3 regions of the Herbaspirillum sp. C9C3 genome follow, and region 2 is predicted to be linked to each of the others. Evidence: predicted binding sites of a transcription regulator. Region 2 holds the regulator's gene; each other region holds the start of a gene.
The links. The regulator sigma-54, encoded in region 2, starts transcription at its own class of promoters, with help from an activator protein. The targets are predictions, from matches to a motif close to TGGCANGNAANCTGCTTT.
Positions count from the first base shown of each region.

Region 1: a site for sigma-54 is predicted at 8,700-8,717, ahead of HNO82_RS18285 (acetyl-CoA acetyltransferase). Genes of this name have one in related genera too.
Region 3: a site for sigma-54 is predicted at 9,350-9,367, ahead of HNO82_RS12265 (nitrate regulatory protein). Genes of this name have one in related genera too.

Region 1 covers NZ_JABFMQ010000024.1:6,611-17,374, reverse strand. The annotation lists gene HNO82_RS18320 (FAD-linked oxidase C-terminal domain-containing protein) at 1-624, shown strand, start outside; gene glcE (glycolate oxidase subunit GlcE) at 627-1,700, shown strand; gene glcF (glycolate oxidase subunit GlcF) at 1,725-2,969, shown strand; gene HNO82_RS18305 (dicarboxylate/amino acid:cation symporter) at 3,321-4,616, shown strand; gene HNO82_RS18300 (PPC domain-containing DNA-binding protein) at 4,698-5,150, opposite strand; gene HNO82_RS18295 (PPC domain-containing DNA-binding protein) at 5,153-5,722, opposite strand; gene HNO82_RS18290 (acyl-CoA synthetase) at 5,719-7,335, opposite strand; gene HNO82_RS18285 (acetyl-CoA acetyltransferase) at 7,447-8,628, opposite strand; gene HNO82_RS18280 (TRAP transporter substrate-binding protein) at 9,393-10,427, shown strand; gene HNO82_RS18275 (TRAP transporter large permease) at 10,531-10,764, shown strand, end outside.
Region 2 covers NZ_JABFMQ010000017.1:79,435-90,198, forward strand. The annotation lists gene lptC (LPS export ABC transporter periplasmic protein LptC) at 1-579, shown strand, start outside; gene lptA (lipopolysaccharide transport periplasmic protein LptA) at 631-1,239, shown strand; gene lptB (LPS export ABC transporter ATP-binding protein) at 1,242-1,985, shown strand; gene HNO82_RS16030 (RNA polymerase factor sigma-54) at 2,085-3,575, shown strand; gene hpf (ribosome hibernation-promoting factor, HPF/YfiA family) at 3,729-4,091, shown strand; gene grxD (Grx4 family monothiol glutaredoxin) at 4,468-4,779, shown strand; gene HNO82_RS16045 (UbiX family flavin prenyltransferase) at 4,805-5,407, shown strand; gene HNO82_RS16050 (SDR family oxidoreductase) at 5,577-6,335, opposite strand; gene mdeB (alpha-ketoglutarate dehydrogenase) at 6,501-9,182, opposite strand; gene HNO82_RS16060 (Lrp/AsnC family transcriptional regulator) at 9,457-9,936, shown strand; gene HNO82_RS16065 (response regulator) at 10,006-10,527, opposite strand; gene HNO82_RS16070 (hypothetical protein) at 10,760-10,764, shown strand, end outside.
Region 3 covers NZ_JABFMQ010000011.1:11,663-22,426, forward strand. The annotation lists gene HNO82_RS12235 (ABC transporter permease) at 1-738, shown strand, start outside; gene HNO82_RS12240 (ABC transporter ATP-binding protein) at 735-1,511, shown strand; gene HNO82_RS12245 (urea amidolyase associated protein UAAP1) at 1,513-2,244, shown strand; gene HNO82_RS12250 (urea amidolyase associated protein UAAP2) at 2,259-2,894, shown strand; gene uca (urea carboxylase) at 2,993-6,616, shown strand; gene atzF (allophanate hydrolase) at 6,613-8,028, shown strand; gene HNO82_RS12265 (nitrate regulatory protein) at 8,054-9,313, opposite strand; gene HNO82_RS12270 (YitT family protein) at 9,420-10,097, opposite strand; gene HNO82_RS12275 (LysR family transcriptional regulator) at 10,340-10,764, opposite strand, start outside.

The DNA of each region.
Region 1 (10,764 bases), on a different contig from region 2:
TGCGAATCCGACGGCACCGTGGAAGAAGTGGAAGAAGAAATCGGCCGCATGACCGACGTGCTCAACGCCAGCGGCGCGACGGCGATTGCCTGTTCGCAGTCGGAAGCCGAGCGCCTGCGCTTCTGGTCCGGCCGCAAGAATGCCTTCCCGGCGGCGGGCCGCATCTCGCCCGACTACTACTGCATGGATGGCACCATCCCGCGCAAGAAGCTGGCGCAGGTGTTGCTGGGCATCGCCGAGATGGAAAAGAAATACGGTCTGCGCTGCGCCAACGTTTTCCATGCGGGCGATGGCAACCTGCATCCGCTGATCCTCTTCGATGCCAACATCGCCGACGAATTCCACCGTGCCGAACTGTTCGGCGCCGAGATCCTGGAGTTGTGCGTGGAAGTGGGCGGCACCATCACCGGCGAACATGGCGTGGGCATCGAGAAGATCAACTCCATGTGCGTACAGTTTTCTCCCGCCGAGCGCGAGGCCTTCTTCAAGTTGAAGCGTGCCTTCGACCCGGCCTTCCTGCTCAATCCGGATAAAGCCATTCCCACCCTGCATCGCTGTGCCGAGTACGGCAAGATGCACGTGCAGCGCGGCCAGCTGCGCTTCCCCGATCTGCCGAGATTCTGACCATGCAAGCACAACAAGACATGGAGGCCGTGCTGGCCTCCTTCCGCGAACGCATCCTCTCCGGTCGCCCTCTGCAGATCCGTGGTGGCGGCACCAAGGACTGGTACGGACAAGAGCCCACCGGTGACGTGCTCGACACGCGCGCCTACCGCGGCATCATCGACTACGAGCCGACCGAGCTGGTCATCACCGCCCGCTGCGGCACATCGCTGGCCGAGATCGATGCCGCCCTGGCCGAGCACAATCAGATGCTGGCCTGGGAGCCGCCGCGCTTCGGCGGTGAGGCCACCCTCGGCGGCATGGTGGCTGCGGGTCTGTCCGGTCCCTCGCGCGCCAGTGCCGGCGCCGTGCGTGATTTCGTGCTGGGCGCCGTGCTGATGGATGCGCAGGGCGAGCAACTGCACTTTGGCGGACAGGTCATGAAGAACGTCGCCGGTTACGACATCTCGCGCCTGCTGGCCGGTTCGCTGGGCACGCTGGGCCTGATCCTGCAGGTCTCGCTGAAAGTATTGCCGCGACCGATTGCCAGCAGCACCCGCGTCTTCGAGATCAACCAGGAGGGCGCGCTGCGCCTGCTGAACCAGAGCGCAGGACAACCGCTGCCGCTGGTGGCCAGCGCCTGGGTCAACAATGTGCTCACCATCCGGTTGTCGGGCGCACAGGCCGCCGTGGATTCAGCAATCAAAAAGATGGGTGGCACCGAATTAAGCAATCCGGAAGATTACTGGACCGACCTGCGCGAGCAGACGCATCCCTTCTTCGCCGACCTGCAAGCCCCGCTGTGGCGTCTGTCCGTGCCGTCGGTGGCCCCGCCTATCGACCTGCCGGGCCGCCAGCTGATCGAGTGGGGCGGGGCACAGCGCTGGCTGCGTCCGGAATCCAATGTGGATGCCGTCGCCATCCGTGCCGCCGCACTGGCCGTCGGTGGTCACGCCAGCCTGCATCGCGGCGGTGACAAGGGCATCGGTGTCTTCCATCCCTTGCAGCCCGCGGTGGAAATGATTCATCGCCGTCTCAAGCAGCAATTCGACCCGCAGGGCATCTTCAATCCCGGCCGCCTGTACGCCAGCCTGTAAGCGCCTCTTTTCCAAGCGATCATCATGCAGACCAACTTGGCTGATTTCATCCGCAACACCCAGGCCGGCGAGGAAGCCGACAGCATCCTGCGTTCCTGCGTGCATTGCGGTTTCTGTACCGCCACTTGTCCCACCTATCAATTGCTGGGTGATGAACTGGACGGGCCACGCGGCCGCATCTATCTCATCAAGCAGGTGCTCGAAGGCAAGCCCGCCACGGCCGCCACGCAATCGCACCTGGACCGTTGCCTGACCTGCCGCAACTGCGAATCGACTTGCCCGTCCGGGGTGCAGTATGGACGACTGGTCGACATCGGCCGCAAGGTGGTGGAAGATCAGGTGCAGCGTCCCTTCGGCGAGCGCGTCTTGCGCACCGCCCTGAAGGAACTGGTGCCGCGCAAGTGGATCTTCCGTCCGGCCATGAAGGCGGGGCAGATGGTGCGCCCGCTGCTGCCCAAGCTGCTGCAGAACAAGGTGCCACTGCCGCAGGAGGCCGGAACCTGGCCCACGCGCACCCATGCGCGCCAGATGCTGCTGCTTGAAGGTTGCGTGCAGCCGTCGATGGCCCCCAACATCAACAGCGCCACTGCGCGCGTGCTCGATGCGCTCGGCGTGCAATTGTTCGCGCCGCCCAAGGCCGGCTGCTGCGGTGCCATCCGTTATCACCTCAATGATCAGGATGGCGGCCTGGACGACATGCGCCGCAATATCGACGCCTGGTGGCCCTACATCGAAGGCCGCGATGGTATCCGTGCCGATACCATCGTCATGAATGCCTCGGGCTGCGGTGCCACCGTCAAGGAATACGGCCACCTGCTGCAACACGATCCGGACTATGCCGAGAAGGCGCGCCGCATCTCCCACATGACGCGCGACATCAGCGAGATCCTGCCCGAGTTCGAACAGCAGCTGCAGCACAAGCTCAGGGATTTCAACGGCAAGCGCGTGGCCTATCATCCGCCCTGTACCCTGCAGCATGGCCAGAAGATCCGCGGCAAGGTCGAAGGCATCCTGCGCGCGGCCGGCGTGGATGTACAACTTTGTGCCGACAGCCATCTCTGCTGCGGTTCGGCGGGGACTTATTCGGTATTGCAACCGGAGCTGTCCTATCGTCTGCGCGACAACAAGATCAGCAAGCTGCAGGCCACCGATCCGGACATGATCGTCACCGGCAACATCGGTTGCGTCACGCACCTGCAATCCGGTACCGAGACCCCGGTGCGACACTGGATCGAATTGCTGGACGCCGCCCTGCAAGCACCTTCCTGACGATGCGCTGACACTCGTCCGGTCCGAGTGAAGTTTCCCGCAACACAACACCAGCCCCGCTTTGCGGGGTTTTTTTGTGCCTGTTTGTGGGCTTTTTGATCACCCCCGAGGCATTTTGACCCTATTTATTCGATGCGGCTTGACGGCAAGGGGCATAAGTCAATAAGCTTCGTCCTTTTTTCCGCGCGGCGGGAAAAAACGGTCAGAGTTTCTCATCAGAAACTGACGATTTCTGACCATCCAAAAGCATGGCGCCCCTGTCACCGCACCGGCCGGCGCCGCCCGCAAGCCATACATCATCGTCCTCTCACCGGTACCTGGTGCCGGTGGCGAGCGAGGGCAGGAGAACACATGAACAAACGCATTCCACAAGCCGCCTACATTTTTGCAGCCATGCTGCTGGGCATCCTGGTCGGCTATCTGATTTTCAACCACTACGGCAAGGATGAGGCCAAGGAGTTGGCCGGCTACGTCTCGATTGCCTCGGACCTGTTCCTGCGCCTCATCAAGATGGTCATTGCACCGCTGGTGTTCTCGACCCTGGTGGTGGGCATCGCCCATATGGGGGATGCCAAGTCGGTGGGCCGCATCTTCGGCAAGTCGCTGGCCTGGTTCTTCATCGCCTCGCTGGTCTCGCTGGCGCTGGGCATGATCATGGCCAACCTGCTGCAACCGGGTGCCGGCGTGGCGCTGCCTTCGCCGGATGCTGCCGGTGCGGGCTTGGCCACCGGCAAGTTCACGGTCAAGGAATTCTTCAACCACCTGGTACCCAAGTCGATTGTGGAAGCCATGGCGCAGAACGAAATCCTGCAGGTGGTGGTGTTCTCGATGTTCTTCGGCATCGCCCTGGCGGCCCTGGGGGAGCGTGGCAAGCACCTGCTGGCCGTCATCGACGACCTCTCGCACACCATGCTCAAGATCACGGTCTACGTCATGAAGTTCGCACCCGTGGCCGTGTTTGCCGCCATGGCGGCAACGGTTGCCGTCAATGGTCTCGACATCCTGGTCAGTTTCGCGGTCTTCATGCGTGACTTCTATTTCTCGCTGGTGCTGCTGTGGTTGCTGCTCATTGCGGTGGGCTTCGTGTTCCTGAAGAAGCGCATCTTCCATCTGCTGGCCCTGATCAAGGAAGCCTTCCTGCTGGCCTTTGCCACCGCCAGCTCGGAAGCGGCCTATCCCAAGCTGCTGGATGCGCTGGATCGCTTCGGTGTCAAGCGCAAGATTTCCAGCTTTGTCATGCCGATGGGGTATTCCTTCAACCTCGATGGTTCGATGATCTACTGCACCTTCGCCACGCTCTTCATCGCCCAGGCCTATGGCATCCACATGCCCATCTCCACCCAGATCACCATGATGCTGGTGCTCATGCTGACCTCCAAGGGCATTGCCGGCGTGCCGCGCGCTTCGCTGGTGGTGATTGCCGCGACCCTGCACCAGTTCAACATTCCGGAAGCGGGCCTCTTGGTGATCCTGGGCATCGATACCTTCCTCGACATGGGCCGTTCGGCCACCAACGCAGTGGGCAACTCGATCGCTTCGGCCGTGGTCGCCAAGTGGGAAGGCGGGCTGCTGAGCGAAGAAGAAGCAGCGCGCGCCGAAGTCGAGATCGAACAGGAAGCCGAAGCCACGCTGCATACGGAAGCCTGATTCGGTAGTTAGTTCAAGAATTGAACAATGCCGCCCGCTGATGAGCCGGGCGGCATTTTTCATGGGAGCAAGGAAAGTGATTCAGGCCGGCAGCGCTTCGGATTGCTTGACCGCAATCCATTCCTGCAAGGTGATCTCGATGGTGATGAAAGAGAGATTGGCACCGCGCACGAAGCGACCGGCAAAGATGCGCCCCTCCGTATCGGCCACCACGCCTTGCAGCGGATGCGCGCTGGCAGGTCCATCGGCAAATCCGATTTCGCCGAACACATTGAGGATTTCCACCCCCGGCCCGTTGATCTCCATCTCGCGCAGACCGGTCGGCGTGGCGTATTGCAGATGGGCATCGATGAGGCTGCCGATGGCACCCCGCACGATGGCCTTGTCCATGCCGTGCTGGCGGCACAGCGCTTCCACGCTTTCGGTGAGGTCCTGGTTGGGTTTGAGGCGGGCCATCACCAGCTTGCCGAGCTGGCCCTGTTCTACGTGGATGTGGTCGTCAAGGGAGTCGCTGTCATGGGCGGGGTGCGTCATCATCATTCCATGGGTGTCGGATGCAATAGACTGAAGTGCGTCTCTTCATCGCTGTTGACGACGAAGGCGCTGCGGGAGAACAGGCACAGGCGCAGGATGAGCGGATCGTCGCCCACCTCCACCGTGTCGAGCAGCAGATGGCCGCCATGCAGCGTGCCATCGCCATCGATGAAACCTGAGTGGCAATGCAGTAAAACTTTTCCGTCGGCGTTCTGGCCGATGGTGATGGCGCCGGTCACGAAGCTGATGACGCCTTCCAATACATGCGGTGGTCCATAGTCATAAGGCCGGCTGGGGTCGCCGGTCTGTTCGATGCGGTGGTAATGCAGGCGTCGCGCGGTCCCGCCGCACAGCCGCCCGACGCCGCCGCGCTGGCCATAGCGTGCCAGCACGCGGCGCAAGGCCGGGCCGACCGGGGTGCCGGGTTGCAGGGTGATACGAAGTTCCTCGGCGGGGTCGGCCTCCAGGTCCAGCGTGCGCGGATAGCTCGGCTGGCCTGCATGAAGGAATTTGCGCACCGCCAGGAAACCGGCGCTGGCCGTGGTCTCGCCAGGTTTGCTGGAGAGTTTCATAGACGGTAGTCGCCCTGCTCTTCCAGCAGCGCCTTGATCTGTTTCTTGACGATCTTGCCGTAGCCCGACTTGGGCATGCTGTCCCAGTAGACGAAACGGCGTGGCCACTTGTACTTGCCGATGCGCGTCTCCAGATGCGCCAGCAAGGCTTCGCCATCGACCTGCTGACCTGCCTTGCAGACGATCACCGCCAGCCCGCTTTCGCCCCACTTGGGATCGGGTACGCCCAGCACGGCCACTTCGGAGACCGCCGGGTGCGTCAGCAGGGCTTCCTCGATCTCGCGCGGATAGACGTTGGAGCCGCCCGAGATGTACATGTCCGAAGAGCGTCCGGTGATGTAGAGGAAGCCATCCCGGTCCACATGCCCGAGGTCGCCGGTATGGAACCAGTCATGCTTGAAGGCCTTGGCATTGGCCTCGGGATTGTTGTGATAGCCCATGAAGACGGCCGGTCCGCGCACGCAGATTTCGCCGGTCTCGAAGGGGGCCAGTTCCTGACCGTCGTCATTGAGGATGGCGATCTGCATGCCGGTGCGCGGCATGCCGCAGGTCCCTACGCGCGCCTGCGGATGGGCGTCATCCTCGAAGTGCAGGTAAGGCGGCAGGAAGGTGATGTTGCCGGTCACTTCGCCCAGGCCGTAATACTGCACCAGCACCTTGCCCAGCTTCTTCAATGCGTGGACCTGGTCGGCGCGATACATGGGCGCACCGGCATAGATGACGTGTTTCAGCGAGCTGTGGTCGTAGCGGTCGACGGACTCATCCTCGACCAGGATCTTGACGATGGTGGGCACCGTGAAGAGATTGTCCACCTTGTATTTCTCCACCAGCTGCCAGGCTTCCTCGACCACCAGCCGTTCGGACGAGAGCAGGATGCTGGCCGCACCGCGCGCGGTATTGACCACGGCATGCACGCCTGCGCCGTGCGACAGCGGTGCCACTACCAGCGAGCGCGATTGATGCGTGAGGCCCGGCATCAGGTCGGCCAGGTGATTGGTGACCACGAAGGCCATCTGGCCATGCGAGAGCATCCCCGCCTTGGGATGACCCGTGGTGCCGGAGGTGTAGAAGAACCACAGCGGATCGTCGTAATCGACTTCGGCCTCGGGGAAGGACTCGCCGCTGCCATCGGCCACCAGCGCTTCGTAATCGAGTTCGCCCGGCCGTGCGTCGGCCAGGGCCACCACGTGTTCGAGTGCCGGCGAGGCGGATTTCACCGCGTCGACATACTGCGCGAAACCACGGTCATACAGCATCACGCAGGCGCCGCTGGACTGGCCCAGATAAGCGGCCTCGGGCGGCGTGATGCGGAAATTGGTCGGCACCCAGACCACGCCCATCTTGAAGGCGGCCCAGGCACTCTCGAAGATCTGCTGGTTGTTGCGTGAGTGGACCAGCATCTTGTCGCCCTTCTTGACGCCACGACGGGTGAGGGCGTGCGCCAGCGCATCGACGCGGGCATTGATCTCGCGCCAGCAGATCAGGCGGTCACTGCCATCGGCGGCGCCTTGTGCCAGGATCAGTCCCGGCTCTTCCGGAAAGCGGCGCGCCACATCCGAGAGCAGGCGGCCCAGGTTCATCACTTTGCTTAACATCGTCTCACTCGTCCCGATTTTTCTAAAGGAAATTGGCGTGCTGTCTTGTTCTCGTTTTTTTGCACATTACTTCATGCGGCGCGCCGCCAGCTCACGGCTGGACGGCGCGCCGGCGCATCACATGCGCTTTTAGTTCACACGCTCCAGAATGCTCACATAGTTGGCCACGGCCGCACCGCCCATGTTGAACACACCGGCATAGCGCGCATTGGCAATCTGCATGTCACCCGCATCATGGGACGCCTGCATGGCTGCCATCACGTGCATCGACACCCCGGTAGCGCCGACCGGATGGCCCTTGGACTTCAGCCCGCCCGAGGGATTGACCGGCAGCTTGCCATCCTTGGCGGTGATGCCTTCGGCAATCACGCGCGCGCCCTGGCCGTGCGGGGCCAGGCCCATGGCTTCGTATTCCAGCAACTCGGCCACGGTGAAGCAGTCGTGCGTTTCCACCAGCGACAGATCATTGAGGCTCAGGCTGGCCTCACCCAGCGCTTTTTTCCAGGCCAGCTCGGCGGCCTCGAAGCGGGTCGGGTCGCGACGCGACAGCGGCAGGAAATCATTGACATGCACCGCTGCCCGGAACTGCACGGCACGCGGCATGGACCTGGCCACATCGGCGGCGCTGATGACCAGAGCGGCGGCACCATCGGAAATGAGCGAGCAGTCGGTGCGCTTGAGCGGTCCGGCCACGAAGGGATTTTTCTCGGAGACCGTGCGGCAGAACTCGAAGCCGAAATCCTTGCGCATGTGGGCGTAGGGATTGACCATGCCGTTCTTGTGATTCTTGGCCGCGATCTGCGCCAGCGCGTCGGACTGGTCGCCGAAGCGGTCAAAGTAGCTCTGCGCGATCTTGCCGAAAACGCCCGCAAAACCGCCCGGGATGCCCGCTTCTTCCTTGGCGTAGCAGGCCTTGAGCAGCACCTCGCCCACCTGCGGTGTGGCCAGCTCGGTCATCTTCTCGAAGCCGATCACCAGCACGTGCTTCGATTGCCCGGCCTTGATCGCCTGCAGGCCCGAATGGATGGCCGCCGATCCGGTGGCGCAGGCATTCTCCAGGCGCGTGGCCGGCTTGAAGCGCAGTTGCGGCAGCGTGTTCATGACCAGCGAGGAAGGAAAGTCCTGGTACAGGAAACCGGCATTGAAGGTGCCGAAGTGGATCGAATCGATGTCTTCCGGTTGCAGTCCCGCGTGCTCGATGGCGGCCTTGGCGACCTGGCCGATCAGCACTTCCGGATCGATGCCGTCGAGCTTGCCGAATTGCGAATGGTTCCAGCCGGTGATGCAGGGTGAGGATGCAGAAACAGTCATGGGGTGTCCTTGTTTCCGTCTTGGACGGGGTCGATGGAGCAGGGGCGCTCCGTTGTTACACACAGGGGCAATATGCAAAATCGGTGCCACGCGCAGGACCGCTCGCTTCACCGCATGCAGCCGGTGTCGAGCATCCCTGGCCTGGGCATCGCACAACCGTTGCCGGCCAAACCGCTGCCATGCGCCGGCCTGCATCTTGCCCGTCTCCTGGGCGGTCCGGCGCAAAGCCGCGCCGGGTCTCGCTTTGTTGTTGATGTTGATGGGGGCTGAGGTGTCCGTCAGGCCCTCCCTGTCATTCCCGACATGCGGGAAAAACCGGAGCGGACAGGGCAGCCTCCACCGACCGCATGAAGATAGCACGTACTTTACGTTAACGTAAATCATTGCGCTGCAGCAGCCAGGCAGAAGCGTTTGTTGCCGGTGGGCAGCATGCACAGGTGTCGACGGTTGCGACACTGTAGCGACAGTCCTGCGACAGGTGTCGCAGCAAGGATGCGTACAAATAAATGTTGGCCAGCGTGATTGCGTGCTTGTACTGGGCCGCCCTTATCGCAGAGAATACAGGCGCAGTGCCGATGAGGAGGGAACACTGCCACGCCGCCGCGGGAGCATCGGGGGGCTTGGCATCCAACTTGCTCTATCGCTGCACAGGCAGTGTTGACCACCCGGCACAGGGAGCTGCACGCCCGATCTGGCGGCCCTGTGTGGTCGTGCCGGATTCAGCAATGTTCAAAATTACAAACAGACAAACAGGAGACAAGCAGATGGAACAATCCACTGGCAAGTTCACGCGCCGCCATTTTTTGAAGACCGCCTCGGTCGCTTCGGCGGCTGCCGCTACCGGCCTGGTATCGACGTCGGCCCATGCGGCCGAGTTCACCTTCAAGTACGCCAACAATCTGCCGGTCACTCACCCGATGAATGCGCGCGCCAAGGAAATGGCCGCCGCCATCGCGGAACAATCCAAGGGCCGCATCGAACTGCAGCTTTACCCCAACAACCAGCTGGGTACCGACACCGACATGCTCTCGCAGGTGCGTGCCGGTGCCATTGATTTCTTCACGCTCTCGCCGCTGATTCTGGGTACGCTGGTGCCTGCTGCGCAGATTTCCGGCATCGGTTTTGCCTTCAAGGATTACAGCCAGGTCTGGCCCGCCATGGATGGCGAACTGGGCGCACACGTACGCAAGCAGATCGAAGCCCGCTCCACGCTGTTCGCCTTCGAGAAGATCTGGGACAACGGCTATCGCCAGATCACCAACAGCACCAAGCCCATCAAGACCGCCGACGACCTCAAGGGCATGAAACTGCGGGTACCGCCGAGCCCGCTGTGGACCTCGATGTTCAAGGCCTTCGATGCGGCGCCGACCTCGATCAACTTCGCCGAAGTCTATTCGGCCCTGCAGACCAAGATCGTGGAAGGCCAGGAAAACCCCATGGCCATCATCTCCACCGCCAAGCTCTACGAAGTACAGAAGTACTGCTCCATCACCAACCACATGTGGGATGGTTTCTGGTTCCTGGGCAACAAGAAATCCTTCGAACGTCTGCCCAAGGATCTGCAGGAGATGATGGCGCGCGTCATCAACGAAGCCGGCATGAACCAGCGCGTCGACGTGCGCAAGCTCAATGATTCGCTGGTCGACGAAATGAAGGGCAAAGGCTTGGCCTTCAACAATGCCGATGCCGATTCCTTCCGCGCCAAGCTGCGCGCGGCCGGCTTCTATGCCGAGTGGAAGAAGAAGTTCGGCGACGAGCCCTGGGCCCTGCTGGAGAAGTACACCGGCAAGCTGGCCTGACCGGCCCGTTCGCCGGGGCTCGTGAAGGCATGAGCCCCGGTGCGATGGGGGCGGCATCGTCGATGCTGTCCCTGTCGCCCTGAATCCATTTCGCTGGAGCTTGATGATGGAAGCTGCAATGACTTACCGCGCCCCGGTCAACATGAACCCGGCAGCGCGCGCCCTGGTCGCATTCAATCGCATGGTGATGCACGTGGTCGGCGCGGTGGCGGCGGCCCTGGTGCTGGCCGAGACCGTGGTGCTGCTCACGGGCGTGATCTACCGCTATGCCCTGCATGATCCCCTGGTATGGTCCGATGAACTGGCCTCGATTCTCTTCATCTGGTTGTCGATGCTG
Region 2 (10,764 bases):
GAACGCATCCGCCTGGCGGTGATCCTGGTGATCCTGATCGCGGCGGCCCTGGGCAGCTTCTGGGTCATGCAGGTCATGCGCGCCTCCGGCGACCAGCAGCCGGCGCAGCGTCCGCGCGGCAAACCCGACTACTATCTGGAAAACTTCAGCTACGTGAAGATGGGTCCGACCGGCCTGCCGCGCTATGACGTTTCCGGCGTCAAGATGGTGCACTTCCCCAGCGATGACTCCTTCGAGATCACCAAGCCGGTGGTGCACAACCTGGACCAGAATCAGGCGCCCATGCAGCTCTATTCGGATACCGCACGGGTCACCGACGACCAGACCCAGATCCACATGTACGGCAATGCCAATGCAATCCGCGCGCCCTACAAGGGCCGCGAAGAAATGCACCTGGTCTCGCAATACCTGCTGCTGTTACCCGATGATGAAATCGTCAAGACCGACAAGCCGGTCGCCATGACCATGGGGACCACGCGCCTCAATGGGGTGGGCATGGTGGCCAACAATGCGACGCAGGTGGTGCAGCTGCTCGGCAATGTACGCGGCTATTACGAGCCCGCACCGAAGAAACGCTAAGCCGGTTCAGTCCCGGACAAGAACGCCAAGAATCGAACAGACAGGAAACCAATGAAACGCTCACTCTTACTGCCGATGCTGATGCTGGCTGCCGTGTGCGGTGTGGCCAACGCCGAGAAGGCGGACTCCACCAAGCCCACCAACATCGAGGCAGACCAGATGGTCTATGACGACGTGCGCCAGGTGAAGACCTTCACCGGCAACGTCGTGATGACACGTGGCACCCTGATCATCAAGGCCGGCCGCGTGGTATTGACGACCGATCAGTACGGTTATGAAAATGCGGTGCTGTATGCCGCGCCTGGTGCGCTGGCAACCTTCCGCCAGAAGCGTGACGGCGGCCCCAATCTGTGGATCGAAGGCCAGGCCGAGCGCATCGAGTATTCGGAGCAGACGGAAGTGTCCAAGCTGTTCCAGCGCGCCCACATCCAGCGCATGGACGGCGACCGCATCACCGATGAAGTCAACGGCGAATTCATTTCCTATGACAGCCGCGCCGAATTCTATTCGGTCAACAACACTGCCAGCGGCCAGAGCAAGCCGGGCGCGGGCCGCATCACGGCCGTGATCCAGCCCAAGAACCCGCCGCCGGCCACGGACGCCCAGCCCGCAGCACCGGCCCAGCCGGCAGCGCGTCGTCAGAACGGAAAGGACCAGTAAGGATGGTAGCCAGTTCGCTGGTCGTTCGCGGCCTGAAGAAAAGTTACGGCGCGCGCCAGGTGGTGCGCGATGTCTCGATGGAAGTGCGCAGCGGCGAAGTGGTCGGCCTGCTCGGCCCCAATGGTGCCGGCAAGACCACCTCGTTCTACATGATCGTGGGGCTGGTACCCTCCGATGGCGGCGAGATCGACCTGGATGGCGCGCCCATTTCGCGCATGCCCATTCACAAGCGCGCCACCATGGGCCTGTCCTACCTGCCGCAGGAAGCCTCGGTGTTTCGCAAGCTGACGGTGGAAGACAACATCCGCGCCGTGCTGGAGCTGCGCCAGGAAGACGGCAAGCCGCTCTCGCGCGATGAAATCGAGGGCCGCCTCAACAACCTGCTGCACGAACTGCAGATCGAAAAGCTGCGCGAAAGCCAGGCCCTGTCACTGTCGGGCGGTGAGCGCCGACGCGTCGAGATCGCTCGCGCGCTGGCCACCGATCCGCGCTTCGTGCTGCTCGATGAACCGTTTGCCGGTATCGACCCGATTGCGGTGATCGAGATCCAGCGTATCGTGCGCTTCCTCAAGGAGCGCGGCATCGGCGTGCTCATCACCGACCACAACGTGCGCGAGACGCTGGGCATCTGCGATCGCGCCTACATCATCAACCAGGGCACGGTGCTGGCCAGCGGCAATCCGGAAGAGATCATTGCCAACGAGTCGGTACGCCGCGTCTATCTGGGCGAGCACTTCCGCATGTAAGCAGCACAGTCGCCCTACGTATCGAGCATCACCGACACCCAGGCATCACGCAACGACAGGCACAGCAACCCGCGGGCCACGCCGCTTTCAGAAAGACAGATGAAACAGTCGCTCCAGTTACGTACCTCGCAGCACCTCGCATTGACGCCGCAACTGCAGCAGTCGATCAGGCTGCTGCAACTGTCGACGCTGGAACTGCACCAGGAACTGGAACAGATCCTCTCCGACAATCCCCTGCTGGAGCGTCTCGATGACGCTCTCGACAATTCGGTGCGTCTGCTGGCCGACGGTGCCGTCTCCAGTTCGCCTTCCAGTGGCGTGGCCGACACCCCTCATGAAAACAGCGGCGAAGCGACGCCCGCTGCCAGCGATGGCGATTCCAGCTTCGAGTACCAGGACAACAATCCGGACACCGGTGTCACCGGTGATGCCGACTGGAGCTTCGATGACGTCGCCCGCAGCGGCAAGTCACCCGATGACGACGATGCCCGCCCGCAGCTGGAAGCCCATGAACTGACCCTGCGCGAACACCTGCTGGAACAGATCCGCGTGACTGCGCGCACCCTGCGCGATCGTGCGCTGCTGGAACTGCTCACCGATGCGCTCGACGAGAGCGGCTATCTGGAAGAACCGCTGGAGGACATCCTCGCGCGCCTGCCTGAAGAGCTGGGTATCGACATGGAAGAGCTGTCGATTTCGCTCAAGCTGCTGCAGAGCCTGGACCCGGCCGGCGTGGGCGCGCGCAGTGCCGGCGAATGCCTGGCCTTGCAGATCCGCCGCCTGCCCAAGATCCCCTTTGTCACGCGCAAGCTGGCGCTGAGGATCGTTGAGGATTACCTGCCGCTGTTCGCCCAGCGCGACTTCAACAAGATCAAGAAGGCCCTCGATTGTGACGACGAAGACCTGCGTGAAGCCCAGGCCGTGATCCGCCAGTGCCGTCCGCATCCGGGTGCCGAATTCGCGCGTGACGCCTCGGACTACGTGGTGCCGGACGTGATTGTCAAGCAGACAAAGAACGGCTGGCAGGTCATGCTCAACCATGAGGTCATGCCCAAGCTGCGCGTCAATGCGATGTACGCCAGTGCCTTGAAGCAGGCCAAGGGCGAAGGTTCGCTGTCCTCGCAGTTGCAGGAAGCCAAGTGGCTCATCAAGAACATGCGGCAACGTTTCGATACGATTTTGCGCGTCGCGCAGGCTATTGTGGAACGTCAAAGAAACTTCTTTTCCCATGGTGCAGTGGCCATGCGCCCCCTTGTGCTGCGTGAAATTGCTGATACACTGGGTCTACACGAGAGCACCATCTCTCGCGTGACGACTCAGAAATACATGCTCACTCCGCATGGTATGTTTGAGTTGAAATACTTCTTCGGTAGCCACGTCGCGACTGAAACCGGAGGCGAAGCTTCCTCCACCGCGATACGGGCGCTGATCAAACAGTTGATAGGAGCCGAAAACCCGCAGACCCCATTATCCGATAGCAAGATTGCGGATATGCTGGCAGAACAAGGCATGGTGGTCGCGCGACGCACAGTCGCCAAATACCGCGAAGTGTTGAAGATTCCGCCAGTCAATCTCCGCAAGTCCCTCTGAGTTTTTCCTCAGTTTTTCTGCAGTACCGTTGCTGTGTTCAGGCAAGCATCCCGACTGATGCCCACGCCATCCGACACGAAGACCGTGCCCGTGGTACAGCTGCAGCAGGATCGATTGCACGAACCTCCAGTGACTTCACGATAGGAGTCTTGTATGAATCTGACCATCAGTGGACACCACCTCGAACTGACCCCCGCCATCCGGGAATACGTGCAAAGCAAGCTCTCGCGTATCAAGCGCCATTTCGACAACGTGATCGACGTCAGCGTGATCCTGAGCGTAGATAAACTCACAGAAAAGGAAAAGCGCCAAAAAGCGGAAATCAACGTCCACATCAAGGGGAAGGATCTACATGCGGAAAGCATCGCACACGACCTCTACGCTGCCATTGACACCCTGATCGACAAGCTCGATCGCCAGGTCATCAAGCACAAGGACAAGTTGCAGGAGCATCACTCCATTGCCAAGCGCCTGCCGGACGACACGCCCGAGGATGCGGTAGCCGGAGCGGCATAAGCCAGGACACCAACGGCAAGCCACCTCGCAGCCTGCAGGGCTGCTGAGAAAGCCAGCCGGATTTCACGAGGAAGGGGCGCGCAAGCGCCCTTTTTCATTGGGGCCACAGCATCTGTCGATGCCTGTGAAAAACATATAAATCATTACGCAGGGCGACTGCCCGGCAAACCCGGCAGTCAACATTGTTCACCGCTCTGCTTGAATGTCTTGCGCAGCACCCTCATCTACTGCCCAGAGGAAACTGCATACGGTATAAATCATTTCCTTGATGCAATTTCCCGCCGGCTCGGACGGACGAATGGCGTGCTGCCGATTTCAACGCGCCTGCCGGCTTTTCCCTATAATGTCGGGCAATCCCATTTTTAAAGGCACAGCCATGAGCGACGTCCAATCCTGGATCAAAGAAACCGTGACCCAAAACCCTGTGGTGCTGTTCATGAAGGGCACTGCACAGTTCCCGCAATGCGGCTTTTCCGGCAAGGCCATCCAGCTGCTCAAGGCCAGCGGCGCCGAGAACATCGTCACCGTCAACGTGCTGGAAAGCCCCGACGTGCGCCAGGGCATCAAGGAATACTCGAACTGGCCGACCATTCCCCAGCTGTACGTGAAGGGTGAATTCGTCGGTGGCTCCGACATCATGAGCGAGATGTACGCCTCGGGCGAGCTGCAGACCCTGATCAAGGGCTGAGTCTGCCCTGCCCCGTAGAGCGCGCATGAGTGCTTCTTCCAGTCAGCCCCGCCAGCGCCTGATCGTTGCGATCACCGGGGCCACCGGGGCCATCTATGGTGTCCGGCTGCTGGAACACCTGCGCAAGCATGGTCAGGTCGAGACGCATCTGATGGTCTCCGAAGCCGGCGTGCTCAATCTGCACCAGGAACTGGACATGCGGCGCAAGGATGTGGAAGCGCTGGCCGATGTGGTGCACAACGTGCGCGATGTCGGCGCGTGCATCGCCAGTGGCTCGTTCGCCTCTGCCGGCATGGTGGTGGCGCCCTGTTCGATGAAGACCCTGGCCGCCGTGGCGCATGGCCTCTCCGACAATCTCATCACCCGTGCAGCCGATGTGGTGCTCAAGGAACGCCGCCGACTGGTGCTGATGGTGCGCGAGACCCCGTTCAATCTGGCCCATCTGCGCAACATGACGTCGGTCACGGAAATGGGCGGCGTGATCTTCCCGCCCCTGCCCGGCTTCTACCAGCGCCCTGCGTCCATGGAAGAAATGGTGGATCACACGCTGGGGCGCGTGCTGGACATGTTCGGGATTTCCATGCAGTTGACGCCGGAGTGGCAGGGCATGAAGGGCAATCCGGGCTGACGCTCTTCGTGTCCCGCAACATCTCTTCCGACGCCGGATTGCAAATATCTCAGATTGGCGTGGGTCCTGCGCTGTTCATCGGCTAGAGGATCAAGCCTTTCACCGCTTCAGAAAAATGGCCGCAGCTCATCACTGCGGCCATTTCTTCATCTGGCAAAGGAAAGCCGGCTCAACCCCGCCCGATATAGGGCATCTTGGTCGCCATCACGGTCATGAACTGCACATTGGCCTCCAGCGGCAGGCTGTCCATGTAGAGGATGGCCCGGGCCACGTGTTCGGCATCCATGGTCGGCTCGACCTTGGTGGAGCCGTCGGCCTGCAGCGTCCCCTTCTTCATCAGGGTGGTCATGTCGGTGGAGGCATTGCCGATATCGATCTGGCCACAGGCGATGTCATAGGCGCGGCCATCCAGCGAGGTGGCCTTGGTCAGACCCGTGATGGCGTGCTTGGTCGCGGTATAGGATGCCGAGAACGGACGCGGTGCATGCGCCGAAATCGAACCATTGTTGATGATGCGGCCACCGCGCGGCGACTGCTCCTTCATGATGCGGAAGGCTTCCTGGGTGCAAAGGAAAACCCCGGTCAGGTTGATGTCCACCGCCGCCTTCCACTGCTCCACGCTCAGTTCTTCCAGCGACACCGGCGGGGCGAAGATGCCGGCATTGTTGAACAGCATGTCCAGCCGCCCGAAGCGTTCGCGCGTCCTGGCGAAGAGCTGCTTCACCGACGCCGGATCGGTCACGTCGGCCGCCACCACCAGCGCATGGGCAGCGTGTTCAGCGGCCAGCCTGACCGTCTCTTCCAGCGCCTCCTGGCGACGTCCGGCCAGCGTCACGCCATAGCCTTCGCGCAGCAGCGCCAGGGTGATCTGCCGGCCGATGCCGGAACCTGCGCCGGTCACCAGCGCAATACGTTTGGGTGCAGCCATCGTGTGTACTCCTCACTCACGGTATGTCATGGACGATGCGCATCACGGCGCAATAAAAAACCGCCCGTGATGCACGGGCGGTTTTCACTATAGCAAACACGGGGTCGCGCCAGATGAGAGATTTTCAATCCGGCGGCCCGGCATTCATCTGTTGCCTCTCACGCTTCATACCGTGGAAGACAGGGGCTTGCCGGTATCGATACCCAAGGTCCGCGCCGCGTCTTCCAAGCGCGCACGATCCTCCCCCCACACTTCACACAAGGCCGTATACGCAATCCAGCGCGCATCGATCTCGAAGAAGTCACGCAGATTCACCCGCGTATCGCTGCGACCAAACCCGTCCGTACCCAAGGTCACATACGGCGCCGGCACGAACGCGCGGATGCTCTCGGGCAAGCTACGGATGTAATCGCTCACCGCGATCACCGGCGCTGCGCTGCCTTGCAATTGCGCCGTTACATAGGGCTGGGCCGGGCTGGCCGACAGGCGCTGTGCACGTTGCGCCGCCACGCCATCACGTGCCAGCTCGGTATAGCTGGTCACGCTCCACACCTCGGCCTCGATCTGCCAGTGCTGCTGCAGCAGCGCCGCTGCGGCCACGGCCTCCTTGAGAATGGGGCCCGAGCCCAGCAAGCGCACCTGCGCACCCGCCTTGCTACCCAGGCAGTACAAACCGCGCAGGATCCCCTCCTGCACGCCGTCCGGCAGACTTGGCTGAGCCTCGTTCTCGTTGGTGACAGTGATGTAGTAGAACACGTCATCACCGCGTTCCATCATGCGGCGCATGCCCTCATCCAGGATCACCGCCAGCTCATACGCATAGGCCGGGTCGTACGAAACACAGTTGGGAATCGACGCTGCCGTCACCAGGCTGTTGCCATCCTGATGCTGCAGGCCCTCGCCGCCCAGTGTGGTGCGCCCCGAGGTAGCCCCGATCAGGAAGCCGCGCGCCCGCTGGTCTGCAGCGGCCCAGATCAGATCGCCGATGCGCTGGAAACCGAACATCGAGTAGTAGATGTAGAAGGGCAGCATCGGCGTGCCATGCACCGAGTAGGCAGTGGCCGCTGCGGTCCAGGAAGAAATCGCGCCGGCCTCGGTGATGCCCTCCTCCAGAATCTGTCCATCTTTCGCTTCGCGATAGTAGAGGATGGAACCGATATCCTCCGGCTCATACAACTGCCCTTGCGACGAATAGATGCCGACCTGACGGAACAGGTTGGCCATGCCGAAGGTGCGCGCCTCATCGGCCACGATGGGCACGACATACTGGCCGAAATCCTTGTCCTTCAACAGATTGCCGAGCTGACGCACCAGCGCCATGGTGGAGGACATCTCCTTGCCGTCGGCCTCCAGCGCGAACCGGGCGTGCGCCTCCAGCGGCGGCACCGCGCGCCCTGCCTGCCCGGCCTGGCGGCGCGGCAGATAGCCGCCGAGCGCGGCGCGACGGGCATGCAGGTGCTTCATCTCCGGACTGTCATCGGCCGGCTTGTAGAAGGCCAGCTCACGGCATTGATCATCAGTGAGCGGCAGCTTGAAGCGGTCGCGGAACTGCAGCAGGCTTTCTTCATCCAGCTTCTTCTGCTGGTGTGTGGTCATCTTGCCTTCGCCCGCCGCGCCCATGCCGTAGCCCTTCTTGGTCTGCGCCAGAATCACCGTGGGCTGGCCACGATGGCTGGCCGCCGCCTGGTAAGCCGAGAAGATCTTCTTCATGTCATGGCCACCGCGACGCAGGCGATTGATTTCCTCATCGGTGAGGGTGGCGCCGATGGCGCGCGTGCCCGGCGTCTGGCCGAAGAAATGCTGGCGATTGAAAGCACCATCATTGGCGGCGAAGGTCTGCAACTGCCCGTCCACCGTACGATTCAAGGCATCGACCAGTTCGCCGTCCCGGTCACGCGCAAACAACCCATCCCAGTCCGAGCCCCACAAGAGCTTGATGACGTTCCAGCCGGCACCGGCGAACAGCGTCTCCAGTTCATCGACGATATGACCATTGCCGCGCACCGGCCCATCGAGCCGCTGCAGGTTGCAGTTGACCACGAAGATCAGATTGTCCAGCTTCTCGCGCGAGGCCAGCGAGAGCGCGGCCAGCGATTCGGGCTCGTCCATCTCGCCATCGCCGAAGACGCCCCACACCTTGCGCCCCTGGTCCTGCAACAGGCCGCGATGCTCCATGTAGCGCAAAAAGCGCGCCTGGTAGATGGCATTGATGGGGCCGATGCCCATGGAACCGGTCGGGAACTGCCAGAACTGCGGCATCAGCCAGGGATGCGGATAGGACGACAGACCCTGGCGCCCCACCCGCTTGGCCTCGATCTCGCGCCGGTAGTAGGCCAGATCCTCTTCGGCGAGGGCGCCTTCGAGGAAGGCTCGCGCATAGATGCCGGGCGCGGAGTGCGGCTGGAAGTAGACGACATCGCCCGCGACTTGCGCATCGCGGGCGCGGAAGAAGTGGTTGAAGCCGACCTCGAAGAGGTCCGCCGCCGAGGCATAGCTGGCGATATGCCCGCCCAGTTCGCCATAGGCGCGGTTGGCGCGCACCACCATGGCCAGTGCGTTCCAGCGCATGATGCTGGCAATGCGCTCCTCAATGGCCTGGGCATCGGAGCCACCAGGGAAGGGCGGCTCCTGTTCCGGGCGGATCGTGTTGACGTAAGGGGTATTGCGCGCATCGCGCCAGTTCACGCCCCATTGCTGAGCCGCTGCCGACAGCCGCGAAAGCAGGAAGCGCGCGCGTTCCGGACCGGCCTCGGCCAGCACGCTGTGCAGCGCTTGCAGCCACTCCTGGGTTTCCTGGGTATCGAGGTCGATATCGCGGGCAATATCGCTGTCGCTGGGGCGGGACATGTCCACTTCCTGTTCTCCTGTCTGGGTGCGCCGGGCCGGGTGCATCACTGCTCTATGCAAAGAGACGAAAAGCCGGTAAAACACAGGCCGCGCCATCCGTCTCCGAGCACCCGACGCCTTTTCGGCCTTGTTGTCGTTGAGGGCTACTGTGATCGAAGCACCGGACTACGATACGCCCTATGTCCCGGCATGAGTCACTTAAGATGGGAAGTTGCCGTACAATATTCAGCATCCAGTGCTGCGAAACTGAAACTGACAGAATTAAATTTCGATAATGGAACTCGACACCACCGATTTGCGCATCCTGAACATCCTGCAGGAGAACAGTTCGATCAGCAATCTGGAGCTGGCCAGCCGCATCAACCTCTCCCCCTCGCCGACTTTGGCCCGTGTGAAGCGTCTGGAGACCGAAGGCATCATCTCCCGCTATGTAGCGCTGGCCGATCCGCACCTGCTGGGCCTGAAGGTGAACGTTTTTGTCAAAGTCATCCTGGAGCGCCAGGGTGCCGAAGCGCTGGCCCAGTTCGAGACGGCGGTGAGTGCCTTCGATGAGGTCATGGAAGTCTATCTGATGACCGGCGACGAGGATTACCTGCTGCGCATCGTGGTGCCCGACCTGCTGACGCTGGAGCATTTCATCGTCGATCACCTGACCAAGATCCCCGGCATCAAGAACATCCGCTCCAGCTTCGCCCTCAAGCAGATCAAGTACAAGACCGCCCTGCCCACGCCCAAGATCAAGACGCGGCGATAGGCGCTACGGCATACATGAAAAAAGGGCCTTGCGGCCCTTTGCTGTTTGCTGCGCCCCACCTTGCCTCACTCAGTGCGACCGTCCGCCGCGCGGCAAGCCATCCTCCTGGCGCCGCTGCGGATGCGCGGGCTCGCCTGCCAGCGCATCCTGCACCGCGGCCTCGGCCAGCGGTGCGGCTGCCTCGCTGACATCGCACCAGCGCTCCACCATCGCTACCACGCAACGCGCATAGTGTTCTCCATCGACCGGCTTGGGCAGGTATTCGGTCGCACCGGCCTCCAGTGCCGCACGTTCGCCCTCGGTCTCGTGGGAAGGAAAGACCACCACCGGGGCAGCAGCCAGATGCTTGCTCGCGCGCAACTCGCGCAAAAGCTGCAGGCCGTCGCCGCACTCCATCTCGGACTCCAGCAGAATCAGGCTGGGCGCGCCGCCATCGCTCTGGCGGCGCCCCTGCAGCAGGCAGCGACGCGCCGTCGCCAGGTCCGGGCAGGACCGGAAGAGGCAATGCAGTCCCGCACGCCACAAGGCGAAGCGCGCCAGCTCGGCGGCCTCCTGGCTGGGGTCGATCATGATGATGCTGGGGAAATTCATGCTGCGAGAGAACATCCTGTCAGAGTACACAAGCCGACAATGGCTACAGCACACGTTTTACAGGACTGGCGCGGCGCCCGGCATCGGGAAATTCCTGACTGCGCCAGACAAGAGGGAGACAGACGGTCAGGATTTCCCCGATCGCCGACAGTAGCAAGAATGACTACAGTGACAGGCTCGATGATCCGCTCCAGCAGGATCTGCCCATCTGTACAGCCAGGAAGCCCCGCCGATGTT
Region 3 (10,764 bases), on a different contig from region 2:
TTGTATGCCTTCGGCTCGGCTACCCGTCTGGCCGACAATCCCAACGACAAGCTCCTGCCCAGTCTCACGCAGATGGTCGATGCGGTTCGTCACATGGCCTTCATGGAAGATCCGCGCACCGGCGACTACCTGTTCTGGAGCGATACCCTGGCCAGCCTGCAGCGGGTGCTGCTGGGCCTGGGCATCGCCGCCGCGGTCGGGCTGGTGCTGGGCATTGCCAATGGCCTCTTCCCTGTTCTGCGTGCCGGCTTCTCACCGCTGCTGACGGTGATGTCGATGGTGCCGCCGCTGGCGATCCTGCCGATTCTCTTCATCGTCATGGGGCTGGATGAATTGTCCAAGGTGATGCTCATCGTCATCGGTGTCACCCCTCTGCTGGCGCGCGATCTGGAACACACGGGGCGCGCCCTCCCGGCCGAACTGCTGATCAAGGCGCAGACGCTGGGCGCCAACAGCTGGACGCTGGTGCTGCGGGTAGCCCTGCCGCAGATGCTGGCGCGCCTGCTGGTGTCGCTGCGCTTGTCGCTGGGGGCAGCGTGGCTGTTCCTCATTTCCGCAGAAGCGATTTCGGCCACGGCCGGTCTCGGCTATCGCATCTTCCTCGTGCGCCGTTACCTGGCCATGGACATCATCCTGCCCTACGTAGTCTGGATCACGCTGTTGGCGTGGATGATGGACTGGCTGCTGCGCGCCATCCATCGTCGCTTCTTTCCCTGGGCTGAAGGAGGCCGCGCATGAGCTATATCGAGATTGGCAACGTGTGGCAGCAATACGGCCAGCACGTGGTGCTGGAGCGCCTGAACCTGCGCGTGGACGAAGGCCAGTTCTGCACCCTGGTCGGCGCTTCCGGCTGTGGCAAGTCGACCTTCCTGCGCCTGCTGCTGGGGCAGGAACGACCGAGCAAGGGGCAGCTCCTGCTGCAGGGCCAGCCTTTCCCGGCCGAGCCCGATGCCACGCGTGGCGTGGTGTTCCAACGTTATTCCGTGTTCCCGCACCTGAACGTGCTGGACAACGTGACCATCGGTCTCGAGCTGCCGCAATCCCCGCTCCTGGGACGGCTGTTCGGTGGCGCCAAACGGCGCGCACGCGAGGAGGCGGCGCAGCTGCTGCACCGCGTGGGGCTGGGACATGCGCTGAATCTGTATCCCGGCAGTCTCTCGGGCGGTATGCAGCAGCGGCTGGCCATCGCCCAGGCGCTCATCGTGCGCCCGCGCGTGCTGTTGCTGGATGAACCTTTCGGTGCGCTCGATCCGGGCATCCGCAAGGAGATGCACATCCTGCTGCTGGATCTGTGGAAGGACAGCGGCCTGACCGTCTTCATGGTGACCCACGATCTCTCCGAAGGGTTCACCCTGGGCACCCGCTTGCTGGTCTTCGACAAGGTGCGCGTCGATCCGCAATACCCGCAGGCCTATGGCGCCCACATCACTTACGACATTGCCCTCAACGAGGCGCGTGCCCGCGAACAGGCCGGCAAGCTGGCCTCCCTCCTCACTGCAAAGGAAAGCTGACATGAGCAAGGATCCCCTGGTCCTGCAGGCCAGACTCTATGAAGAACTGCTGCCCGGCGGCGGCCATACCTCCTTCATCCTCAAGCGCGGCCAGTCGCTGCGCATCACCGACATCGAAGGCGGCGCCAACGTCAGCATGATGATGTTGAATGCCCGGCAACCCAGCGAGCGGCTGAACCTGCCCGATACCCTGAAGGGCCAGCACACCGCGCGCCTGCAGGCCGGCCATTGCCTGTACTCCGACATGGGCCGCGTACTGGCCGCCATCACCGAAGACACCTGTGGCTGGCATGACAGCTTCGGCGGCGTCCTCAATGCCGAGGAAGTGCGCGAGAAATACGGCCAGGGCCGCTATCAGGAATTGCGCAACGGTTTCCATCGCAACGGTGTGGACAACCTGCTGGTGGAAATGGGCAAGTGGAACCTCGACCTGCAGGACCTGCTGATGGTGGTGAACCTGTTCTCGCGCGTGAACGTGGATGCCGAAGGGGTGTTCCACTTCGTGCCCGGCAATTCCAGGGCCGGTGACTACATCGAGCTGGCCGCACCGATGGACACGCTCATCATCCTGACCGCCCTGCAGCATCCCATGGACCCGCATCCACAGTACGCGCCGCTGCCGGTCCGGCTGGAATGGCTGCATACGCACAGCGATGACACCACGCACGCCTGCCGCCATTCGCGCCCCGAGAATGAGCGCGCCTTCCACAACACCGAACGCTTCCATCTCTGAAGAGGGAGAATCTCATGCACATCATCGAAAGCCAGCGCACCCCCGAACAAGCCGTGTTCCGTCATGTGATTCCGGCGGGCGAACCGTATCTCTTCAACCTCAGTGCCGGACAGACCGTGCGCCTGCTGGACCTGGAAGGCAACCAGGCCATCGATACGCTGTTCTACAGCGCCGCCAATCCGCGTGAACGTTACGATCCGCAGCGCACGCTGCGTCGCCAGAACCGGGCCTACCTGGGTGCGGGCAGCGTGCTGTATTCCAACCTGGGGCGCGCCCTGGCCACCATCGTGGCCGACACCTGCGGTCGTCATGACACGCTGGGTGGCGCGTGCGCGCAGGAGAGCAATACCGTGCGCTATGCACTGGAGAAACGCTACATGCACAGCTGCCGCGACAATTTTCTGTGCGCCTGCCTGCATGATGGACGGCTCAACAAGCGCGACATCGGTGCCAACATCAATTTCTTCATGAACGTGCCGGTCACCCCGGAAGGCGGTCTCACCTTCGAGGATGGTATTTCCGCTGCCGGCAAGTACGTGGAGCTGCGCGCCGAGCAGGACCTGATCGTGCTTATTTCCAACTGTCCACAGCTGAACAATCCCTGCAACGGCTGGAACCCGACCGCCGCCGAAGTACTGGTGTGGGACTGATCCCGAGACCTTGAACGTACGCAGCCCTGCACCCCTCGCGGACGACCGCGAGCCGGTTTTTCGAATCACGGGACGACCCGGATTTCCAGGCCCATTCCATGTTTGACCATCTGCTCATCGCCAATCGTGGCGCCATTGCCTGCCGCATCCTGCGCACCCTGCGCACGCTGGACGTGACCGGCGTGTGTGTCTATTCCGAAGCCGACCTCGGCAGCCTGCACGTCCTGCAGGCCGACCGCGCCATCTCTTTGGGAGAAGGTGCGGCGGCCCAGACCTATCTGGCTGTGGACAAGATATTGGCCGCCGCCCGCGACAGTGGCGCGCAGGCCATCCATCCCGGTTATGGTTTTCTCTCCGAGAATGCCGCCTTTGCCGAAGCCTGCGAAGCCGCCGGCATCGCCTTCGTCGGCCCCACCCCGGCGCAGCTGCGCATCTTCGGACTCAAGCACACCGCGCGCGCACTGGCGCGTGAGCAGGGCGTGCCGATGCTGGAAGGCACCGACCTGCTGGAGAGCCTCGACGATGCGCTCTCGGCTGCGTCGCGCGTGGGTTATCCGGTGATGCTCAAAAGCACGGCGGGCGGTGGCGGCATCGGCATGCGCGTCTGCCGCAGCGATGCGGAATTGACGGACGCCTTTGATTCGGTGCGTCGACTGGGCCAGAACAATTTCAGCGACGCCGGCGTCTTCATCGAGAAATACATCGAACGTGCCCGCCATCTGGAAGTGCAGGTCTTCGGTGACGGGCAGGGCGAGGTGATCGCCCTGGGCGTACGGGACTGCTCGGTGCAACGACGCAACCAGAAAGTGCTGGAAGAAACGCCCGCGCCCCATCTTCCCGAGGGCATGGCCGAGGCCCTGTGCGCGGCAGCCATCCAGCTGGCGCGCGCGGTGAACTATCGCAGTGCCGGTACGGTGGAGTTCGTCTATGACAGTCTGGCCGGGCAGTTCTACTTCCTCGAAGTCAACACGCGCCTGCAGGTGGAACACGGCGTGACCGAACAGGTCTGGGGCGTGGATCTGGTGCGCTGGATGATCGAACTGGCAGCCGGCGACCTGCCACCGCTGTCGCAACTGGCGTCCCGTTTGCAGCCGCGTGGCCATGCGATCCAGGCGCGTCTGTATGCGGAAGATCCGGGGCGCCAGTTCCAGCCCTGCCCGGGCTTGCTGACCGCCGTCGATTTCCCGCCTGCCGATGGGCAGACCTTGCGCATCGATACCTGGGTCGAGGCCGGTTGTGAGATCCCGCCGTATTTCGATCCCATGATCGCCAAGCTGATCGGCTGGCAGCCCACCCGTGAAGCTGCCCGTGTGGCGCTGGATGCGGCGCTGCGCGAGACCCTGCTGTATGGCGTGGAAACCAATCAGCATTACCTGCGCCAGATCCTGGCTGATGCCCCCTTTGCCGACGGCCAGCCATGGACGCGTTGTCTGGAACAACTGGTCTATCACGCCGATACGGTGGAGGTCCTGTCACCCGGTACCCAGACCACGGTGCAGGATCATCCTGGCCGCATCGGTTATTGGGCCGTCGGCGTGCCGCCCTCAGGGCCCATGGATGAGCGCGCCCTGCGGCTGGGCAATCGCCTGCTGGGCAATGCCGAGGATGCGGCGGGACTGGAAGTGACCATGATGGGGCCGGTACTGCGTTTCAATACCGCCGCCAGGGTGGTGGTCACCGGTGCCGTGATCCCGGTCTTGCTCGATGGCGTAGCCCAGCCCATGGCCACCGTGTTGCACATCGCCGCCGGCAGCACCCTGAAGCTTGGCACCATCAGCGGCGCCGGTGCGCGCAGCTATCTGGCCGTGCGCGGTGGCGTGCAGGTGCCGGCCTATCTGGGCAGCCGCAGCACCTTCACGCTGGGCCAGTTTGGTGGTCATGCGGGTCGTGCGCTGGCCAGTGGCGACATCCTGCATCTGCTGCCATTGTCCGAGGGTGACATGCCCGCGGTCGGCCAGGTCTTGCCGGCCAACCTGTATCCCGCCCTCGATGCGGTACGTCAGGTCCGCGTGATCTATGGTCCGCATGGCGCGCCGGAATATTTCACGCCGACCTACATGGCGACCTTCTTCGCCACCGACTGGGAAGTCCATTTCAATTCCAGCCGCACCGGCGTGCGCCTGATCGGTCCCAAGCCGGAATGGGTGCGCGACAGCGGTGGCGAAGCCGGCCTGCATCCCTCCAACATTCATGACAATCCCTATGCCGTCGGTGCCGTCGATTTCACGGGCGACATGCCGGTCATCCTCGGACCGGATGGCCCCAGCCTGGGCGGCTTCGTCTGCCCGGTCACGGTGATCGAGGCCGATCTCTGGCAGATTGGCCAGCTCAAGGCCGGTGACAAGCTGCGCTTCGTTCCGGTGGAGGTGAGCACTGCACGCCGCATCGCCCTGGCCGCACAAGCCGGTATCACCAGCCTGCAGCCGCAGCCGGTGGACTGGTCGCCGGCACCGCTGGCCTCGCCCGTCGTGCTTGACCTGGGACAGGATGAACACCGTCTGGTGGCGCGTCTGTCGGGCGATGCCAATCTGCTGCTGGAAGTGGGCAGCCCGCAACTGGACCTGGTGCTGCGCTTCCGCGTGCATGCCCTGATCGCGGCCTTGGAAGAACAGCATCTTCCCGGCGTGATCGACCTCACGCCCGGTATTCGCTCGCTGCAGGTGCACTACCAGCCGGAAGCCTTGCCCTTGCCGACCTTGCTGGAGACCATCGCCGGATTGTGGGATGCCGTCTGCGCCCGCCAGAACCTGACGGTATCCTCGCGTATCGTGCACCTGCCTTTGTCCTGGGACGACCCGGCCTGTCAGCTCGCCATCGAGAAATACATGACCACCGTGCGCAAGGATGCACCGTGGTGCCCCAGCAATCTTGAATTCATCCGCCGCATCAACGACCTCAAGGATATCGGCGCGGTGCGCCAGACCGTGTTCGATGCCAGCTATCTGGTCATGGGACTGGGCGATGTCTATCTGGGCGCGCCGGTGGCTACGCCGCTGGACCCGCGTCATCGCCTGGTCACGACCAAGTACAACCCGGCGCGCACCTGGACTGCCGAGAACTCGGTAGGTATCGGCGGTGCCTATATGTGCATCTATGGCATGGAAGGACCGGGCGGTTACCAGTTCGTGGGCCGCACCCTGCAGATGTGGAACCGCTATCGCGAAGTCGCGGCCTTCCGGGGCAAGCCCTGGCTGCTGCGCTTCTTCGACCAGATCCGTTTCTATCCGGTCACGGCCGAAGAATTGCAGACCATCCGCCGCGACTTCCCGCTGGGCCGCTTCGAGGTCGGCATCGAGGAGACGCGACTGGATCTGGCGCACTACCAGGATTTTCTGCAACGCGAAGCCGAGGGTATCGCTGCCTTCCGCCAGCATCAGCAAGCAGCCTTCGATGCCGAGCGCCAGCGCTGGATCGCCAACGGCCAGGCCGACTACGAGAGCGAGGAAGGCAGTGCCCTCATGCAGGAAGACCAACCCCTGCAGGCGGGACAACTGGCCGTGGATGCGCCCATTGCCGGCAACCTGTGGCAGGTCAAGGTCAGTCCCGGCCAGCGGGTGGCGCAAGGCGAACTGCTGATGATTCTGGAATCGATGAAGATGGAAATCAACATCGCCGCCCCCGAAGCCGGCATCGTCGCCGAAGTACGGGTGCAGCCGGGCAGTCCGGTACGTGCGGGACAGTGCGTGCTGGTCATGGAAGAGATTGAACAGGAGGCCGCATGATCCATCCTTTCGACTTGCGCATCGATGCGCTCACGACGGCCTATCGCGATGGCAGCCTGTCCCCGCGCACCGTGATCGGCCGCCTGCGTGAGCGTGCCATCGCACTCAATGCGCAATACCGGCTCTACCTCCACCTGTTGAGCGAGGAAGAGACCGAGCCCTACCTGCAGGCGCTGGAACGGCAATCCCCGCACAGCCTCCCGCTGTATGGTGTGCCCTTCTCGATCAAGGACAACATCGACCTGGCGGGTATTGCCACCACGGCGGCCTGTCCGGCCTTCAGCTACGTACCGCGCGAGAGTGCCACCCTGGTAGCGCAACTGATCGCGCTCGGTGCGGTGCCGATGGGCAAATGCAATCTGGATCAGTTCGCCACCGGTCTCAACGGCACCCGCTCGCCCTATGGCGCCTGCCGCAACAGCGTGCATCCGGATTATCCTTCCGGCGGTTCGTCCTCCGGTTCATCGCTGGCGGTGGCATTGGGTTTGAGCAGCTTTGCATTGGGCACTGACACGGCCGGCAGTGGCCGCGTCCCTGCCGCCCTGAACAATCTGGTCGGACTGAAGGCGACCAAGGGACTGCTCTCCACCGCCGGGGTAGTGCCCGCCTGCCGTACGCTGGATTGCGTGACCTTCTTCACCGCCACGGCAGCCGAAGCCAGTCAGCTGCTGGCGCTTTGCACGCAATCAGGACAGCCCGACGAGCGCGACGAATACAGCAGGGCCAACCTGCCGCACAATGATGCAGCGGCCTTCCAGGCGCCACGCGAGGGCTTGCGCGTGGGAGTACCGCGCCAGCTGGAATTCCTCGGCTGCAGCGAGAGTCCGGTCCTGTTCGTGGAAGCGCTGGGACAACTGGAGGCCATCGGCGGCGTACCCGTGTCCATCGATTTCAGCCCCTTTCTGGAGGCAGCGCGCCTGCTCTACGAGGGCCCGTGGGTGGCCGAGCGCTACAGCACCATCGAAGCGCTGTTGCAGGAACGGCCTGAGGAGATCCTCCCGGTGATTCGCGACGTGCTGCGCAAGGCACCGCAGTACAGCGCCGTCGATACCTTCCGCGCACAATATCGCCTGCAGCAACTGAAGGTGCAATGCGACCGCATCCTCAGCACTGTCGATTGCGTGGTCACGCCTGCCTATCCGCGTCCGGTGACCCTGGAGGAATTGCACGAGCAGCCGGTGCAGCGCAATTCGGATCTGGGCTGGTACACCAATTTCATGAACATGCTGGACTACGCGGCCGTCGCCACCCCGATGAACTTCATGAAGAACGGCCTGCCCTGGGGCATCACGGTATTCGGCCCGGCCTTCACCGACCAGGCACTGCTGGGCGTGGCCGATGCCTTGCAGCGCGCACATGGAAGGCCACTGGTCGGACAGCGGCAGATCGAAAACCGCCTGCTGGCGGCGTGAGTGACCGGGGAGGGCGGACGCCTGGTCAGGCGTCCGGCAGGATTTCGGTCAGCGAGAGAATGGCCTGCGCCACTTCGGCGATGCGCCGGTTCTGGTTCATGGCGTGTTTGCGCAGCAGGCGATAGGCGGCTTCTTCGTTGAGGCCCTGCTTCATCATCAGCACACCCTTGGCCCGCTCGATGAGCTTGCGTTCTTCCAGGCTCTCGCGCACGGTGGCCAGTTCCTGGGTCAGGTTCTGCAGGCGCTCGGACTGGGTGCGCAGGATGTCGACGATGGAGTGGGTCAGGTGCGGCCCCACCCCGGTACGCAGCGATTGGTCCGGCAGCGCCTGGTCTTCCAGGCTGGAGGGGAAGGCGACCAGCGGGGCCAATGGATCGAGTGCATCATCCTGGCTGAAGAGCTGGCCCTGGTGGTCCAGTTCCTTCTGCAATTCGGCGATCTTGTCCCTGCATTGCGACTGCAGGTAGTTGGCCAGATGGATCTCGACCCGGTGCAGGCCATCCATGCGGGTGGAGCAGCACTGGTACCAGGCATCGGCCAGTTCGGGATCAAGCGGACGGCCATGCGCGGTGAGCAGCTTGCGACGCAGCCTTTCCAGATCGGCCAGCGGCAGGGTGGCCTGCATGGCGCTCCACTCGTTGCGGAAACCTTCGGCGAAGGATTCGAAACGACGCAGGGCCTGTTCCTGCATCTCGATCTGGGTTTCGATGGTCTGTTCCTGTTCGCGCGTGATCTTGCCCATGGCAAACGCGGCAGCACCGGCGGCCCGTTCGCGTCCGGCAAATTCCTTGCCCTGCATCAGGTTGAACAGCGCCACCAGCAGACGCGATATCTCGGGGTCCACGGCCACATCGGCCGCTTCAAACACCAGCGCCAGCAGGGCGCCCACCACCGTCTTGAAACGCTCGTAGCTGGCGCTCGGGGTACAGGTGAGGGCCACCACATCGGCGCGCAGCTTGGGCAGCCCGTCCAGTGCATGCAGGGCGAAGGCGATGCGGGTGTAGAGACGCGCGCCATTGGAGAGAGCGTTGTCGTGCTCGGTGGATTCCAGCCAGGTATCGAATTCACACCGTGCCGCCTGGCTCGCCGCTACGCGCTCCTGGCACTCTTGCGCATCCCGCTCGCCGCGCGAGCCGAGATAGATGTTGGAGACCCCGCGTTCCTGCTGCAGGCAATGAATCAGCTTGCCCACGGTGAGTACCAGCTGGCAGGTGCGAGCCAGGCGTTGCAGTTCCTCCACTTCGCAGCGGCGGGCGGTGATCAGGTAGTTCAGGACTTGGCTCATGGACGGCAGGACGAAGAATCAGGGAGACCCTCAGCGCCAGCAAGTTTCATGCAATGGCGCTGCATCCCCGGATTGTAATGGAATCGACTTGCCCGGCATCCGCTCCTTAGCGGGCGATATACCATTCGTAGCGATGATTCCACGCCACGAACAGGTTCATCGTGATGGCGCCGATGAGCGAATAGAACACGCGATCCATCGGCAGGAACAGGGCCGCCGTCGCAAACAGCGCCAGGTCAAAGCCCATCAGAAGCCAGCCGGCCTTGAAGCCGGTGCGTTCCTGCACGTAGGTGGCCAGGATGCTCATGCCGCCGCAGCTGGCCTGGTGGCGGAACAGCCCGATCAGGCCGATGCCCACGCACAGTCCGGCCAGCACTGCCCCGACGGCGGGATCGAGGTGGCTGTAGCTGATGTAGTTGCCGGCTACGTTGGTCAGTACCGAGACTGCCGTGACGGCGGCCAGGGTGCGCCAGGTGAAGGCGGCGCCCATGCGCAGGGCGGCCAGCAGGTAGAAGGGCAGGTTGATGAGGGTAAAGGCCATGCCGAAGCTGATGCCGGTGGCATAGGTCACCAGGAAGGCCACACCGGCGATCTGACCGATGATCAGGCCCAGGCTGTGCAGCATGGACATGCCGAAGGCGATCATCACCACACCGAAGAGCTGGCCTTGCAGGTTGTCGATCCAGCTGTGGCGCACGGCAGGTAGGGCCGCGGTACTGGCACGTGCGGCGGGCGCAGCGGCAATGGGCGAGGAGGGCGAGGAATCCGCAGTGGAAGTCGTCATGGCAATACCAATCATCAATCGTGGATAACGAACGCGTCACGTCGCTGGCCAGGTCGGCGGGTAAGCCGGTACAGCCAACGGTGTGCAGCTGCCTTCAATCGTCGACAGCCGCCGCTGGGGCGCATGGTAATGGATTTGTTGCAGTGCGGCGAGAGCCGGATGAGACGGCGCGGCGCCGCTGCAACACTTCTGGGCAAGCAGGAAATGTGCCAGAGCCTGAATTTTCGGAAGGGCTGGAAATGTTAGTCCAGCGAAGTGCCGCGAATGATCTTGATGAGCCTCAGTGCCGCCGGCGAGAGATAGGTATCGCGCCGGTAGGTCAGTCCCATCCGGCGCAGCATGGTGGTCTCCTTCAGCACCACTTCGCGCAGATGGCCGCGCCCGGCCAGCAGGTTCAGCTTGGAGGCAAAGCCCAGCAGGTTGCTGCGCTCGATGAGCGGCATGATCATGTTCAGCACGGTCGGGGTGATCTGGACCGTGGGGCGGGGGAGGTGATGGCGGTCGAACACGTTGTCCAGCCACTGGCGGCTCAGGACCGATTGCGCGGGCAGCACCCATTGATAGTCCAGCAGGTGGCGCAGCTTGATCTTCCTGTCGAAGACCGGATGATTCGGACTGGCCATGACGACCATCTCGTCGCGCATGATCTCTTCGGTATGGAAGACTT